DNA from 3 places in the Mariniluteicoccus flavus genome. Region 2 is predicted to be linked to each of the others. Evidence: predicted binding sites of a transcription regulator. Region 2 holds the regulator's gene; each other region holds the start of a gene.
What was found. Region 2 encodes HrcA, which represses chaperone genes, less so after heat shock. Its sites were predicted from a motif close to TTGGCACTCGNNNNNNNCGAGTGCCAA; they were not measured.
Positions count from the first base shown of each region.

Region 1 (4,908 bases), on a different contig from region 2:
TGGCTGACGGGATGGCGAAGCTTTGCGCCTCACGGACTCGATTCCCCCGCAGGACTGACATCCGGACTCGCCGAACTCGCCCGAGCCTCGGGGCCGACCATCAACGGATTCGCCTTCGACCTGCGCCAGCTCGTGGTCAACGAGAAGTTCGACATCGTCATGTCCATGGACGCCATCTCGGGTGTCCGCTGGATCGAAGCCGAATCCCTCCCCCTCCACACAGCGCCGGCCGAGGGCAGCGGCGGGGAGTCCTTCCCCAGTCACCTCGTGACCGGCGCTGCCCTGATGCGCATCACCTTCGAAGTGCTGCACAAGCACCCACTGGCCCGCTACTTCTCCGCCCGCGGCACCATGACCCGCGGCACCTTCGGCTATCAGCTCACTGCCGAGACCCCGCTCGGCCGGCTGGTCGGGGAGGCGGACGCCGATGGGAAGGTCACGTCCCTGCGCTGACTGCGCCGACGGACCCTCGGGCCGCCATGACCACGGGGGGCGCTTCGACTCGCTGGCGCTCGCTCAGCCAACGCCCTCCCCAGCCCACGGCCGTCCTCACACGTGCCCCTCCAGCCTCCGCACCGCCAGCACCGTCAACACCTGTGCCGTCCGCGCCACCTCGTCCAGCGGCACCTGCTCGCGCGGCGCATGGGCCATGCGTACGTCGCCCGGCCCGAAGTGCAGCGTCGGGATGCCCCCGACGCCCGCGTACAGCCGCAGGTCCGACCCGTACGGGCCCGCCGCGCGCTCCAGCCGCTGCCCCGTCACGGTCTCGATCGCCGCGCTCGTCTCCTCGATGAACCCGTGCCCGTCCGGTGTACGCCCCGGCGCGAACTGGCCGCCCGGCCACGTCAGCCGCGGGCGGTTCTCGCTCAGCCACGGGTCGCGCGCGCAGGCCTGCGCGATCGCCTCCTCGAAGTCCCGGCGCGCGTCGGCCGGGTCCTCGCCGAGCCGCACGCCGTAGCGCCCCTCGGCCACCAGCAGGTCCGGGACCGACGACGCCCAGTCGCCCGCGTGCACGTGGCCGACGGAAATGCCATAGGGCAAGGGGTTTCCCGCGAACAGCGGGTCGATGTCCTGGTTGCGCCGCGCCTCGAGCTCGCGCATGGCGAGGTGCAGCGGCCAGTACGCCTCCACCGCCGACACACCCTCCAGCCGGGCCGATCCGTGGGCCGCCCGACCGGGCACCTCGAGCCGAAACGTGAGCGCGCCGGCCGTCGCGGTGACGATTCGGTTGCTCGTCGCCTCGGGGATGATCGCGGCCTCGCCGCCGTGTCCGCGGCGCAGCGTCGCGAACGCGCCGAGCCCGCCGTCCTCCTCGCTCACCACGCAGTGCACGGCGAGCGCCCGCTCGAACCGGAGCCCCGAGGCCTGAAGCGCCTTCGTCGCCGCGAGGATCGCCGCCAGCCCGCCCTTCATGTCGCAGGCGCCGCGACCGTGCAGGACGCCGTCGACGATCCGCGCGGCGAACGGGTCGGCCCCGCCCCACTTGGCCGGGTCGCCGATCGGCACGACGTCGACGTGGCCCTGCATCACCAGCGCCGGGTCGCCCTCCCCCGCCGTCGCCACCAATCCGTACGCCTCGCTCCGGTCCACCTCGGTGCCGGGGAAGCCCGGGTCGCCCATGGCCTCGCCGAGGTCGATCTTCCACGCGTCGACGTCCAGGTCGAGCCGACGCAGGCGCTCGGCGAGGTCGTGCTGGATGTCGGACTCGGCGTCGGTGCCGGTCACCGAGGGGATGCGGACGAGATCCACGAGGGTCGCGATGAGGCCCTCGTGGTCGATCGCGTCGACGGCGCGGCGCTCGGCGGTGGTCAGCTCCATGGCCGCACGCTAGCGCGAAAAGAGGCGGCCCCCTGTCGGGGACCGCCTCCTGGTTTCGCTGGTGGTGCCGGACTCAGAAGTCCATGCCACCCATGCCGCCGTCGGCGCCGGCCGGCATGGCCGGGGTCTTCTCCGGCTTGTCGGCGATGACGGCCTCGGTGGTGAGGAACAGGGCCGCGATGGACGCCGCGTTCTGCAGCGCCGAGCGCGTCACCTTGGCCGGGTCGATGATGCCGGCCTTCAGCATGTCGACGTATTCGCCGGTCGCGGCGTTGAGGCCCTGGCCCGGCTCGAGACCGGCGACCTTCTCCGCCACGACGCCGCCCTCGAGGCCGGCGTTGATGGCGATCTGCTTCAGCGGCGCGGAGCACGCGGTGAAGACGATCTGGGCGCCCACGGCCTCATCACCGGTGAGGCTGGAGACGTCGGCCTTCTTGGCCGCCTGGATCAGCGCGACACCGCCGCCGGGGACGATGCCCTCCTCGACGGCCGCCTTGGCGTTGCGGACGGCGTCCTCGATGCGGTGCTTGCGCTCCTTGAGCTCGACCTCGGTGGCCGCGCCGACCTTGATGACGGCCACGCCGCCGGCCAGCTTGGCGAGGCGCTCCTGCAGCTTCTCGCGGTCATAGTCGGAGTCGCTGTTCTCGATCTCGTTGCGGATCTGCTGGACGCGACCCTGGATCTGGTCGGAGTCGCCCGCGCCCTCGACGATGGTGGTCTCGTCCTTGGTGACGAGCACCGAGCGCGCCTGGCCGAGCAGCTCGACTGTGACGGCGTCGAGCTTGAGGCCGACCTCCTCCGAGATGACCTGGCCACCGGTGAGGATCGCGATGTCGCCCAGCATGGCCTTGCGGCGGTCGCCGAAGCCCGGGGCCTTGACGGCGACCGACTTGAAGGTGCCGCGGATCTTGTTGACGATCAGGCCGGCCAGCGCCTCACCCTCGACGTCCTCGGCGATGACGACGAGCGGCTTGCCCGACTGCATCACCTTCTCAAGCACCGGCAGGAGGTCCTTGAGGCCCGAGACCTTCGAGTTGACGATCAGGATGTAGGGGTCGTCGAGCACCGTCTCCATGCGCTCGGCGTCGGTGACGAAGTAGGGCGAGATGTAGCCCTTGTCGAACCGCATGCCCTCGGTGAGCTCGAGGTCGAGGCCGAACGTGTTCGACTCCTCGACCGTGATCACGCCCTCCTTGCCGACCTTCTCCATCGCCTCGGCGATGATCTCGCCCACGGTGGTGTCAGCGGCGGAGATCGACGCGGTGGCGGCGATCTGCTCCTTGGTCTCGATGTCGGTGGCCATCGCGAGGAGCTGGTCGGAGATCGCCTTGGTGGCGGTCTCGATGCCCTTCTTCAGGCCCATCGGGTTGGCGCCGGCGGTGACGTTGCGCAGGCCCTCGCGCACCATCGCCTGGGCCAGCACGGTCGCGGTGGTGGTGCCGTCACCCGCGACGTCGTCGGTCTTCTTGGCGACCTCCTTGACGAGCTCGGCGCCGATCTTCTCGTACGGCTCCTCCAGCTCGATCTCCTTGGCGATGGAGACGCCGTCGTTGGTGATGGTGGGGGCGCCCCACTTCTTCTCGAGCACGACGTTGCGGCCCTTCGGGCCGAGGGTGACCTTGACCGCGTCGGCGAGCGTGTTCATGCCACGCTCGAGCCCGCGGCGGGCCTCGATGTTGAATTCGATGAGCTTTGCCATGGTGTTCCGGGAGTCCTCCCTCGGGGGCCTGTGGCCCCGGTGGTCAACATGTCGTACGCCAAGGCGATGCCCGCGACGGACGGCGCACTGGCGCCTCACCCCACTTGACGGTGGCACTCTCCACTGGGGAGTGCTAACCCCATTTTTAGCACTCGCCCCCTGCGAGTGCAAACAGTTGGGGGCGACCAGAATGGCCCCGTGACCCACCTGTCCCTCCCGCTCCGCGCGCGTCGCGCCGCGAACCTGCTCAACCTCGCCACCCCGTTCGGGCTGCTGGTGGCGCGAGCGGGCGGGGCCCGCGTACGCCCGGGTCCGCGCGGCCTCCTGATCGCCGAGGGCTATCGGCTCCCCTTCCCGTACGCCGGGGCCTTCACGGTCGGCAACGTCGTCGTGGTGCGCGGCGACCTGGCGGCGCTGGCCCGCTGGCACCCCGACGCGCTGCGCCACGAGGACGAGCACGCGTGGCAGTGGATGGCCTGCCTCGGGCTGCCGTTCCTCCCCCTCTATGGACTCGCGGTCATCGCCTCGGTCGCCGTCGGCGGCGACCGCGCCGCCCACAACCCGTTCGAGCGCGCGGCCGACCTGGCCCGCGGCGGATATGCGTCGCGTCCGCCCCGCTGGCTGCGCCCCCGCTGACCTAGGCTGCCGGGCGTGACGACACCGCCGAACCCGCCGCCCCTGCCCGACCCGCGCCGCATCCTCGCGAAGATGAACGCCGACGTCCGCGCGTTCGAGGCCCGGGCCCGGCGCACCAACGACGCGCTCGCCGCCTCCGCGGTCGAGGCCGTGGGCGACGCGTGCACCGTACGCATGCTCGGCGCCCACCTCGTCGGCATCGCCTTCCACGACCAGGCCCTCGCGCTCAGCCCGGCCCAGCTCGCCGAGGAGGTGCGCCGCACCGTCGCCGAGGCGACCGTGCGGGCCAACCGGTCGTCGGCCGACGTCGTGCGCCACGCGTTCGGCGACGAGGCGGCGGCCGCCGGGGTCGAGGCCGCCCTGCCGGACGACCTCGCCGAGGAGCGCGACCGGCTCGCGCGGGACACGACCGACGCGACCGACGGCGACCCGTCGCCGCTGCGACCCATGACCCTCGAGGAGCAGGAGGACCTGCTCGACGACCTGCTGAACCGCATGGACGCCGACGACGAGTCCGTCGACATCCGCGACATCGCGCGCGAGCTGGACTATGCGCGGAATCGGTCGGTGGGTGCACCCGAAGACCAGCAGGCGCTGTTCCTGGCCGAGATGGACCGGCTCAAGGCCAACGCGGCCGCGCTCCCCCGGCTCGTGCAGTCGGTCGAGGGCACCGCCGGGTCCGAGGCCGTCGAGATCACGGTGAACGCGGCCGGCGCGCTGCTGTCGACGCGCTTCCGCGCCGCCTTCACCCGCCT
Region 1 is NZ_BAAHBN010000009.1:52,285-57,192, forward strand. It holds gene ACYVAG_RS13815 (hypothetical protein) at 1-453, shown strand, start outside; gene ACYVAG_RS13820 (ArgE/DapE family deacylase) at 550-1,818, opposite strand; gene groL (chaperonin GroEL) at 1,892-3,517, opposite strand; gene ACYVAG_RS13830 (hypothetical protein) at 3,716-4,153, shown strand; gene ACYVAG_RS13835 (hypothetical protein) at 4,169-4,908, shown strand, end outside.
Region 1: the regulator HrcA is predicted to act here: its motif matches at 3,663-3,689, upstream of groL (chaperonin GroEL).

Region 2 (4,908 bases):
ACCCCGGCGAGGAAGCCGACGGCGAAGGGGTCGGAGAACGCGTACTGCAGGCGATAGCTCAGCAGCAGCCCGATGGCCCCCGCCTTGCCCGACCGCAGGGCGTGGGCCGCGGCGTTCGGGCCGTCATAGCCGATCTCGGTGGCCTTGGCGAGGATGCGCTCCCGGAGCGCTGCCGAGAGCTGGTCGGGGCGGTTGTACGCGTTGGACACCGTCGCGGGGGACACGCCCATGGCCGCGGCGACGTCCTTGATGGTCACGCGCACGGCGTCTCCTCGCGGCTCGGGGCGGAACGCTGAAACGTTCCAGCATTGACGCTACCAGCCGCCCCCTCCCCGAGTGTCAACGCACTCAGGAATCATGGGCCCCATGAGTGTCCCCACAGAGACCATCACCGACCTGCTGTGGGACGTCGCCGAGCGCGTCGTCCGCCCCCGCTGGCGGTCGCTGGCCGACTCCGAGATCGCCGAGAAGAACCCCGGCGACTACGTGACGGTGGCCGACCGCGAGTCGGAGGTCGAGCTCACGGCGGCGCTGGGGCGCCTCGACCCCGGCGTACTCGTCGTGGGGGAGGAGGCGACCGCGGCCGACCCGGGACTGGTGGACGCCCTGACGCGGGTCGATCGCGCGTACGTGGTGGACCCGGTCGACGGCACCCGCAACTTCGTGCGCGGGCTGGCGGACTATGCGCTGATGGTCGGCGAGGTACGCGGGGGCGTGCCGGTCCGCGGCTGGATCATCCAGCCGGAGCACGGACGCACGTTCGTGGCGGAGCGCGGCGGCGGGCTGACGTGCAACGGCGAGCGGGTGAGCCGTCCCGCGCCCGACCTCGGCGCGCTGCGCGGGGCGACGTCCCACCGCAAGTTGCTCGGGCCGGCGCCCGACGGCGTGGTCGACCCGATCGCGTTCACGTTCTGGTGTTGTGGGGTCGACTATCCCCACCTCGCGACGGGCGGCACCGACTTCCTGCTCTATCGCAACATGAAGCCGTGGGACCACGTGCCGGGAACCCTGATGGTGCAGGAGGTCGGCGGCGTCGCCCGCACGCTCGACGGGGCCGACTACACCACCGCGCGTCCGCCGGTGGGCCCGCTGCTCGCAGCCGCGTCGGCCGAGGCATGGGACGTCGCGCGCGGGGCGCTGAAGGGCTGAGTTCGCGGTCGCCCGGGCTCAGTCGCCCAGGTCGGCCATCGTGATGGGCAGGCGCGTGCGTACGCCCAGCGCGTTCATCTCCCCGTACGCGGTCGCGACCCCCGGCGCGATGTTGGCCCACGGGAAGGGCCACTCGCCCTCCTCGCCCGCGCGCTCGAGCGGTACGCCGGACTGGACCATCCGCTCGGCCTCGTAGGGGATCCCGGCCAGCGCACCCATCTGGTTCACGAGGTCGTCGCGGCCGCCCACGCGCCCGTGGCCGGGGACGACGACGGTGTCGGCGTCGACGAACCCCATGGCCATGTTCAACACCTCGGGCCAGCCCTTCGGCGACGACTCGTCGGAGAACCACGGCGCCTCGGGGTCGCCCACCAGCTCGACGAGGTCGCCGGTGAACAGCACGTTCACCCCGGGCACCAGGGCGAGCACGTCGCCGTCGGTGTGGGCACGGCCGAGGTGCAGCGCCTCCACGCGTACGCCGCCGAGGTCGATCGCGGTGACGAGGGAGAAGGGCTGGGAGGGCACCGCGAGGTCGTCGCGCGTCAGGCCGAGGCGGTCGAGGTCGTCGGCCACCACGGGCGCGGCCACGCGCTCCGCCAGCGACTCGTGCCCCCACGTGTCGAGGTCGGCGAAGGCCTGCAGGCCGAACCAGTGGTCGCGGTGGCCGTGGGTCACCAGCGCACCGGCGAGGGGGAGGTCGGTGACCTGGGCGATCGACGCGCGCACTGCGCGGCCCTGTGCCGGCGTCGAGCCGGTGTCGATGAGCAGGCAGCGCTCGGTGCCGACGACCAGGCCGAGGTTGACGGTGTCGGGTTCGGCGACCAGCACGTGGACGCCGGCGGCGACCTGCCGCCAGGCCCCGAGCTCCTCGCGCATTTCGTGGTTTCCGGTGGTCGCATCCATAGCCGCTAGACTGGCACTCGCTCTGGGAGAGTGCCAACCCGGGGCGCGACCACGCTGGCACACACAGGACCACGGACGACCGCACGACGCACGGCGAGGAGGGGACGATGCTCGACGACCGCAAGCTCGATGTGCTCCGCGCCATCGTCACCGACTATGTCTCCTCGCGCGAGCCCGTCGGCTCGAAAGCCCTGGTCGACCGCCACAACCTCGGCGTCTCGCCGGCGACGGTGCGCAACGACATGGCCGTGCTCGAGGACGAGGGCTACATCACCCAGCCCCACACCTCGGCGGGGCGCATCCCGACCGACAAGGGCTATCGCCTGTTCGTCGACCGGCTGGCGGCCGTCAAGCCGCTGAGCGCGCCGGAGCGCAAGGCGATCCAGACGTTCATGTCGGGCGCCCTCGACCTCGACGACGTCGTGACGAGGACCGTGCGGCTGCTGGCGCAGATCACCCAGCAGGTCGCGATCGTGCAATATCCGATCCTGTCGAACACGACGGTGCGTCACGTCGAGTTGGTCTCGCTCAGCTCCGACCGGGTGCTGCTGATCATGATCAACTCGGCGGGCCGGGTCGAGCAGCGCTCCATCGAGCTGCCGGTCCACACCGAGGACGCGCTCGCCGCGCTGAAGAACCAGCTCAACGAGGCCGTGGCCGGCAAGACGACGGCCCAGGCCGCGGCCGACGTGGCGATGCTGAGCAGCCGCACGCGTACCGACGACCAGGCGATGACCCAGGTCTGCATCGCCGCGCTGCTCGAGATGCTCGGCACCGGCACGTCGACGCGCGTGGTCGTCGGCGGCGTGCCCAACCTGACGCGCTTCGGCGACGAGTTCGAGCTCACGGTCAAGCCGGTCCTCGAGGCGCTCGAGGAGCAGGTCGTGCTGCTCAAGCTGCTCGGCGAGGCGGCGACCGCCGATGACGTCACCGTGCGCATCGGCCACGAGAACACCGTGTCGGGGCTCCAGACCACCTCGGTGGTCACGGCCGCGTACGGCAGCCCCGACGACGTCTGGGCGGGGCTCGGCATCATGGGCCCCACCCGCATGGACTATCCCTCCACCATGGCCAACGTACGCGCGGTCGCGCGCTACGTCGGCCGGTTCCTCAACGAAGGATGACGACCCAGCACATGATCGATTACTACGAGACCCTCGGGGTGTCTCGCGACGCCACGCCGGAGCAGCTGAAGAAGGCCTACCGGCGCATGGCGATGCAATACCACCCCGATGTCGCCACCGAGGAGGGCGCGGCCGACAAGTTCAAGGCCGTGCAGGAGGCGTACGACGTCTTGTCGGACCCGAACAAGCGCGCGATCTATGACCGCGGCGGCGACCCCTCGGGGCGCGGCGGCGGATTCGGCGGCGGCGGCTTCGAGGGCTTCGGCGCCCAGGGCTTCGACTTCACCAACCTCGTCGACGCGATGTTCGGCGGCGGTGGGGGAGCGCGCGGGCCGCGGTCGCGCGTACGCCGGGGCCAGGACGCCATGGTGCGCCTGCGCCTCGACCTCCACGAGGCGGCGTTCGGCACGACGAAGCACGTGCGCGTCGACACCGCCGTGCTGTGCCCCAAGTGCAGCGGCACCGGCGCGCAGGAGGGCTCGAAGCCCCAGACCTGCGGCACGTGCCAGGGCCGCGGCGACGTCGTGAGCGTCCAGCGGTCGTTCCTCGGCGACATCCGCACGTCGCAGCCGTGCCCGGCCTGTCGCGGCTATGGCTCGATCATTCCCCACCCCTGCGTGGAATGCGACGGCGACGGGCGCATCCGCGCCAGCCGCGAGGTGACCGTGAAGGTGCCCGCCGGCGTGAGCGGCAACCACCGCATGCGGCTGGCCCACCAGGGCGAGGTCGGTCCCGGCGGCGGCGACGCGGGCGACCTCTATGTCGAGCTGATGGTCGCGGAACACCCGGTGTTCAAGCGCAATGGCGACGACCTCGAGATGGTCGTGAAGATCCCGATGACAGCCGCGGCGCTGGGGACGACGGTGGAGGTACGCACGCTCGAGGCCGACTGGGAGGGCTCCGAGGAGGAGGACCGTCTGGTCAGCGTCGAGGTGCCGGCCGGCACCCAGTCCGGCACGCGCATCGCCCTCGAGGGACGCGGCATCACCGGCATCGACACCGGCCGCCCGGGCGACCTCGGCATCACATTCCTGGTGCAGACGCCGACGAAGACGACCGAGGAGCAGCGCGAGCTGCTGCGCCGCCTGGCCGAACTGCGCGACGAGACGTCGATCGACGTCCAGGGCCAGAAGCGCGACAAGGGCATGTTCGGTCGCTTCCGCGAAGCCTTCAAGTGATCGGCTGAGGCTGTGACCCGTCCGCTGTTCCTGCTGCCTGATCTGGCATCTCCTCTGCCCACGGTGGGATCGGTCGTGCGCCTCGGCGGCGACGAGGGTCGCCACGCCGCGGTCGTACGCCGGCTCCAGCCGGGCGAGGAGCTGGTGGTGGGTGACGGTTCCGGGCGCGGCGTCGGGGCGCGCGTGGTGGGGGCCGACAAGCAGGGGCTTGATCTCGAGGTGACCGAGGTGTTGCCGGAATCCGTGGCGGGGTTGAGGATCGTGGCCGTCCAGGCGCTGGCCAAGGGCGACCGCAGCGACCTCGCGATCGAGATGTTGACCGAGGTCGGGGTGTCGGAGATCGTGCCCTGGCAGGCATCGCGGTCGATCGTGCGTTGGCAGGGCGAGCGCGGCGAGAAGTCGCTCGGCAAGTGGCGCGCGACCGTGCGCGAGGCGGCGAAGCAGAGCCGGCGGCTGCGTACGCCGGAGGTCTCGGCGCTGGTGTCGACGAAGCAGTTGGCGGCGCGGATGGCGGATGTCGATCTGGTGTTGGTGTTGCACGAGTCGGCTGATCG
Region 2 is NZ_BAAHBN010000002.1:227,209-232,116, forward strand. It holds gene ACYVAG_RS05075 (LacI family DNA-binding transcriptional regulator) at 1-263, opposite strand, end outside; gene ACYVAG_RS05080 (inositol monophosphatase family protein) at 367-1,149, shown strand; gene ACYVAG_RS05085 (MBL fold metallo-hydrolase) at 1,168-2,052, opposite strand; gene hrcA (heat-inducible transcriptional repressor HrcA) at 2,160-3,176, shown strand; gene dnaJ (molecular chaperone DnaJ) at 3,188-4,354, shown strand; gene ACYVAG_RS05100 (16S rRNA (uracil(1498)-N(3))-methyltransferase) at 4,367-4,908, shown strand, end outside.

Region 3 (4,908 bases), on a different contig from region 2:
TCGACTCTCTGCTCATCGGCGGCGGCGTCGCCGCCAACGCGCGGCTGCGTTCGCTGTTGGAGGAGCGCTGCGCCGACCACGGCATCGCCCTGCGCCGCCCGCGTCCGGCGCTGTGCACCGACAACGGCGCCATGATCGCGGTCCTCGGCTCCGAGGTCGTACGCGCGGGTGGAAAGCCTTCTGGGCTTGACTTCGGTGCCGACTCCGGGCTGCCGGTGTCGCGGATCCTGGTCTGACGTGGACGCCCAGCTCGCGCGCACGCTCGTCTCACCCGAGGGCCGCGAGGCGCTCGAGGCCGCGCGGGCGTACGCCGACCCGACCTCGCTGGCGGCGGCCACGGCGATGCGGAAGGCGTACCCACCCGAGCTCGCCGCCGGGGCGCTGGCCCAGGAATCCCTGCGCCGCAAGGCCGTCGCGAAGTTCGGTGACGCCGCCCGGGACCTGTTCTTCACCCCCGCCGGGCTCGAGCAGGCCACCCGTCCCGCGGTGGCGCACTGGCGCGCTGAGGCGCTCGCGGCCACCGGCGTACGCCGGGTCGCCGACCTCGGCTGCGGTCTCGGCACCGACGCGGCGGCGTTCCGCGACGCCGGGCTGGGCGTACGCGCGGTCGAGCTCGACGAGGCGACTGCGATCCTCGCGAAGGCCAACCTGGGCGACGATGTGGAGGTCGTGACCGGACGCGCCGAGGACGTCGACCTGGCCGACGACGAGGCGGCCTACTGTGACCCCGCCCGCCGGAACGACCGCGGCCGGCTCTGGCGTGCCGAGGACTTCACGCCGGGCTGGGACTTCGTGCTTTCCCTACTGGCCAGGGATGCCGGCGCCTGCGTGAAGCTCGGACCGGCGCTGCCGCACCGCATGGTGCCCGACGGTGTGGGCGCGCGGTGGCTCAGTGACCACGGCGACGTCGTCGAGGTATCGCTGTGGAGCAAGGGGTTCGAGGGCTTCGGGGCGGTGCTGTTGCCGGCGGGGGTGGAGGTGGGTGGGCTTCGACTCGCTGGCGCTCGCTCAGCCGACGTGGGGGAGGGTGGGCTTCGACTCGCTGGCGCTCGCTCAGCCAACGTGGGGGAGGGCGCTCGCTCAGCCGACGTGGAGGGGGGCGCTCGCTCAGCCAACGTGGAGGAGGGCGCTCGCTCAGCCAACGTGGCGGAGGGCGCTCGCTCAGCCGTCGGCCCCCTCGGCGCCTTCGTCTTCGAACCCGATGGTGCCGTCATCCGGTCCGGCGTCCTCGACCAGGTCGCCGCCGACCTCGGACTGCGCCGCATCGACCCCGGCATCGCCTACCTCACCGGCGATGCGCCGGTCGCCTCCCCGCTCGTCACGACCTTCGCCGTCCGCGAGGTCCTGCCCTACAAGGAGAAGGCGCTGCGGCGCTGGGTCGCCGACCACGGCGTCGGCACCCTCGAGATCAAGAAGCGCGGCATCGACGTCGACCCGGCGGTCCTCCGCAAGCGCCTCAAGCCGGCCGGGTCGAACAGTGCGACCCTGATCCTCACCCCCACCGCCGCCGGGGCCATGGCGATCGTCGCGGAGCGCCTGCGCGAGCCCACCACCGGCTCGCTAGGCTCGGGGTGACCCCAACGACCTCGAGCGAGGGACGGCCCACCGTGAGCGCGATCGACCTGCCGGACACGATGCGCGCCTGCGTGCTCCACGGCGTGCGCGACCTCCGGGTCGACGAGCGCCCCGTGCCCCGGCCGGGGCCCGGCGACGTCCTCGTCAGGGTCGCCTCCGTCGCGGTCAGCATGTCCGATGTCGCCTACTTCACCCACGGCCGCAATCGCGAGCTGACGCTCGACGGCGACCTCGTCCTCGGGCGCGCCGCCTCGGGAACGATCGTCGCCGCCGGGGACCGCGTACCGACCGAACGCGTGGGGGAGCGCGTCGCCCTCGAGCCCACCATCGCGTGCCGCCGGTGCGCGAGCTGTCTGGCGGGGCGCTACAACCTCTGCGAGAAGCTGCGTTTCCTCGCGACGCCGGGCGTCGACGGCGCCCTCGCCGAGTTCGTGGCCCTCCCGGCGGAGTGCGCCCACCCGGTGCCCGATCACCTGAGCGATGACGCCGCCGCCATGGTCGAGCCCATGTCGGTCGCGGTCTCCGCCTGTCGCAAGGCCGAGGTCGGCGCCGGATCATCGCTGCTCATCACCGGCGCCGGCCCCATCGGGCTGATCACCGTTGCGGTGGCCAAGGCCCTCGGCGCCACCCGCATCGTCATCACCGACCTCTCCGACCAGCGCCTGGCCCGCGCCGAAGAACTGGGCGCGACCGTGGCGGTCAACACCTCCGACCCGACGAGCCAGATCCCGGAGCCCGCGTACGACGCCTTCATCGAGTGCTCCGGCTCGCCCGCCGCCATCCGCCGCGGCTTCCCGGCCGTACGCCCGGCCGGCCACGTCGTCCTGGTCGGCATGGGCCCGGAGTCGCTGCCCATGCCCGTACGCCAGCTCCACACCAACGAGCTCGTCGTCACCGGCACGTTCCGGTACGCCAACACGTTCCCCACCGCCATCGCGATGGCCGCCGCCGGCATGGTCGACCTCGACGGCCTGGTGACCAGCCGCTTCGGCCTCGACCAGGTCGAGCAGGCGCTGGCCTCGACGCGCGACCCGGCGACGTTGAAGTCGGTCGTGCGCGTCTGAGGGCTTCGACTCCTTCGTCGCTCAGCTGGCGTGGGAAGTCTGATTGGCACTCGGGTTGCCCGAGTGCCAGCCCCGCGCTAGATTCGGGTTAGCACTCTCCCCGTGAGTGTGCCAACAACCTGGGACGGCACCCGCGACGACGCCCCGGGCCTTGACACCCGTTGACCATCAAGACATTGAAAGGGGTTTGACGTGGCAGTCACGATCAAGCCGCTCGAGGACCGCGTCCTCGTTCAGCCGCTCGAGGCCGAGCAGACCACCGCTTCCGGTCTCGTCATTCCGGACACCGCCAAGGAGAAGCCGCAGGAGGGCAAGGTCCTGTCGATCGGCCCCGGCCGCGTGGACGACTCCGGCAAGCGCATCCCGATGGACGTCGCCGAGGGTGACGTCGTCATCTTCTCGAAGTACGGCGGCACCGAGGTGAAGTACGACGGTCAGGAATATCTCCTCCTGAACGCGCGCGACATCCTCGCCGTCGTCTCCAAGTGACGCTTCGGCCCACTCTGATCACCGAGGAGCACTGACCCTATGCCCAAGATCCTTCAGTTCGACGAGGAGGCGCGTCGCTCACTCGAGCGTGGCGTCGACATCCTCGCCAACACCGTCAAGGTGACGCTCGGCCCCAAGGGCCGCTACGTCGTCCTCGACAAGAAGTGGGGCGCGCCGACCATCACGAACGACGGTGTCACCGTCGCCCGTGAGGTCGAGCTCGACGACCCCTATGAGAACCTCGGCGCCCAGCTCGCCAAGGAAGTCGCCACCAAGACCAACGACGTCGCCGGTGACGGCACGACGACGGCCACGGTGCTGGCCCAGGCCCTGGTCCACGAGGGCCTCCGCGCCGTGGCGTCGGGGGCCAACCCCGTCGGCCTCAAGCGCGGCATCGAGGCGGCCGTCAAGGCCGTCGTGGAGCGCCTGCACGTCAACGCCCGCGACGTCGAGTCGACCGAGGACATGGCCAAGGTCGCCACCATCTCGTCGCGTGACGAGGAGATCGGCACCCTGATCGCCGACGCGTTCGACAAGGTCGGCAAGGACGGCGTCATCACCGTCGACGAGTCGCAGACCTTCGGCACCGAGCTCGAGTTCACCGAGGGCATGCAGTTCGACAAGGGCTACCTGTCGCCCTACATGGTGACCGACACCGAGCGCATGGAGGCCGTGCTCGACAACCCCTACATCCTGATCCACAGCGGCAAGATCTCGTCGATGAACGAGCTCCTGCCCCTGCTGGAGAAGGTCATCGGGGCCAACGGCACCCTGTTCATCGTGGCCGAGGACGTCGAGGGCGAGGCCCTGTCGACCCTGGTCGTGAACAAGATCCGCGGCACGTTCACCTCCGTCGCCGTCAAGGCGCCGGCGTTCGGTGACCGCCGCAAGGCCATGCTCGAGGACATCGCGATCCTCACCGGTGGCCAGGTCGTCGCCGCCGAGGTCGGCCTCAAGCTCGATCAGGTCGGTCTCGAGTCGCTCGGCCGCGCACGTCGCGTGGTCATCGACAAGGACAACACGACCATCGTCGACGGCGCCGGCGAGTCCAGCGAGGTCGAGGGCCGCGTGGCCCAGCTGCGCGCCGAGATCGAGCGCACCGACTCCGACTGGGATCGCGAGAAGCTCCAGGAGCGCGTCGCGAAGCTCGCCGGCGGCGTCTGCGTCATCAAGGTCGGCGCGGCCACCGAGGTGGAGCTCAAGGAGAAGAAGCACCGCATCGAGGACGCCGTCTCGGCCACCCGTGCGGCCATCGAGGAGGGCATCGTCGCCGGCGGCGGCTCCGCCCTCATCCATGCCGCCACGGTGCTCGAGGGTGACCTCGGGCTCGAGGGCGACGAGAAGGCGGGCGTACGCATCGTCGCCAAGTCGGTCGCCGAGCCGCTGCGCTGGATCGCCGAGAACGGCGGCCAGCCGGGCTACGTCATCACCTCGAAGGTCGCCGAGATGGAGCCGGGTCACGGCTACAACGCGAAGACCGACGAATACGTCAACCTCATCGAGGCCGGCGTCATCGACCCGGTGAAGGTGACGCGCTCCGCGCTCGCCAACGCCGCGTCGATCGCCGCCCTCCTGCTCACGACCGAGACCCTGGTCGTCGAGAAGCCCGAGGACGACGACGACGAGGCCGGTCACAAGCACTGACCCACCGGTCGACGAGGGCCCCTTTCCGCTTGGCGGGAAGGGGCCCTCGCGCATTTCCCCAACCCCGGTATCGGTCTGGCTACAGTTGGTCGCCAGTGCGCCCTCGGGAGGGCGCTCTCCCCGGTCGCTTGGCTAG
Region 3 is NZ_BAAHBN010000001.1:641,048-645,955, reverse strand. It holds gene tsaD (tRNA (adenosine(37)-N6)-threonylcarbamoyltransferase complex transferase subunit TsaD) at 1-236, shown strand, start outside; gene ACYVAG_RS03200 (class I SAM-dependent methyltransferase) at 238-1,575, shown strand; gene ACYVAG_RS03195 (NAD(P)-dependent alcohol dehydrogenase) at 1,608-2,639, shown strand; gene groES (co-chaperone GroES) at 2,832-3,128, shown strand; gene groL (chaperonin GroEL) at 3,168-4,772, shown strand.
Region 3: the regulator HrcA is predicted to act here: its motif matches at 2,683-2,709, upstream of groES (co-chaperone GroES).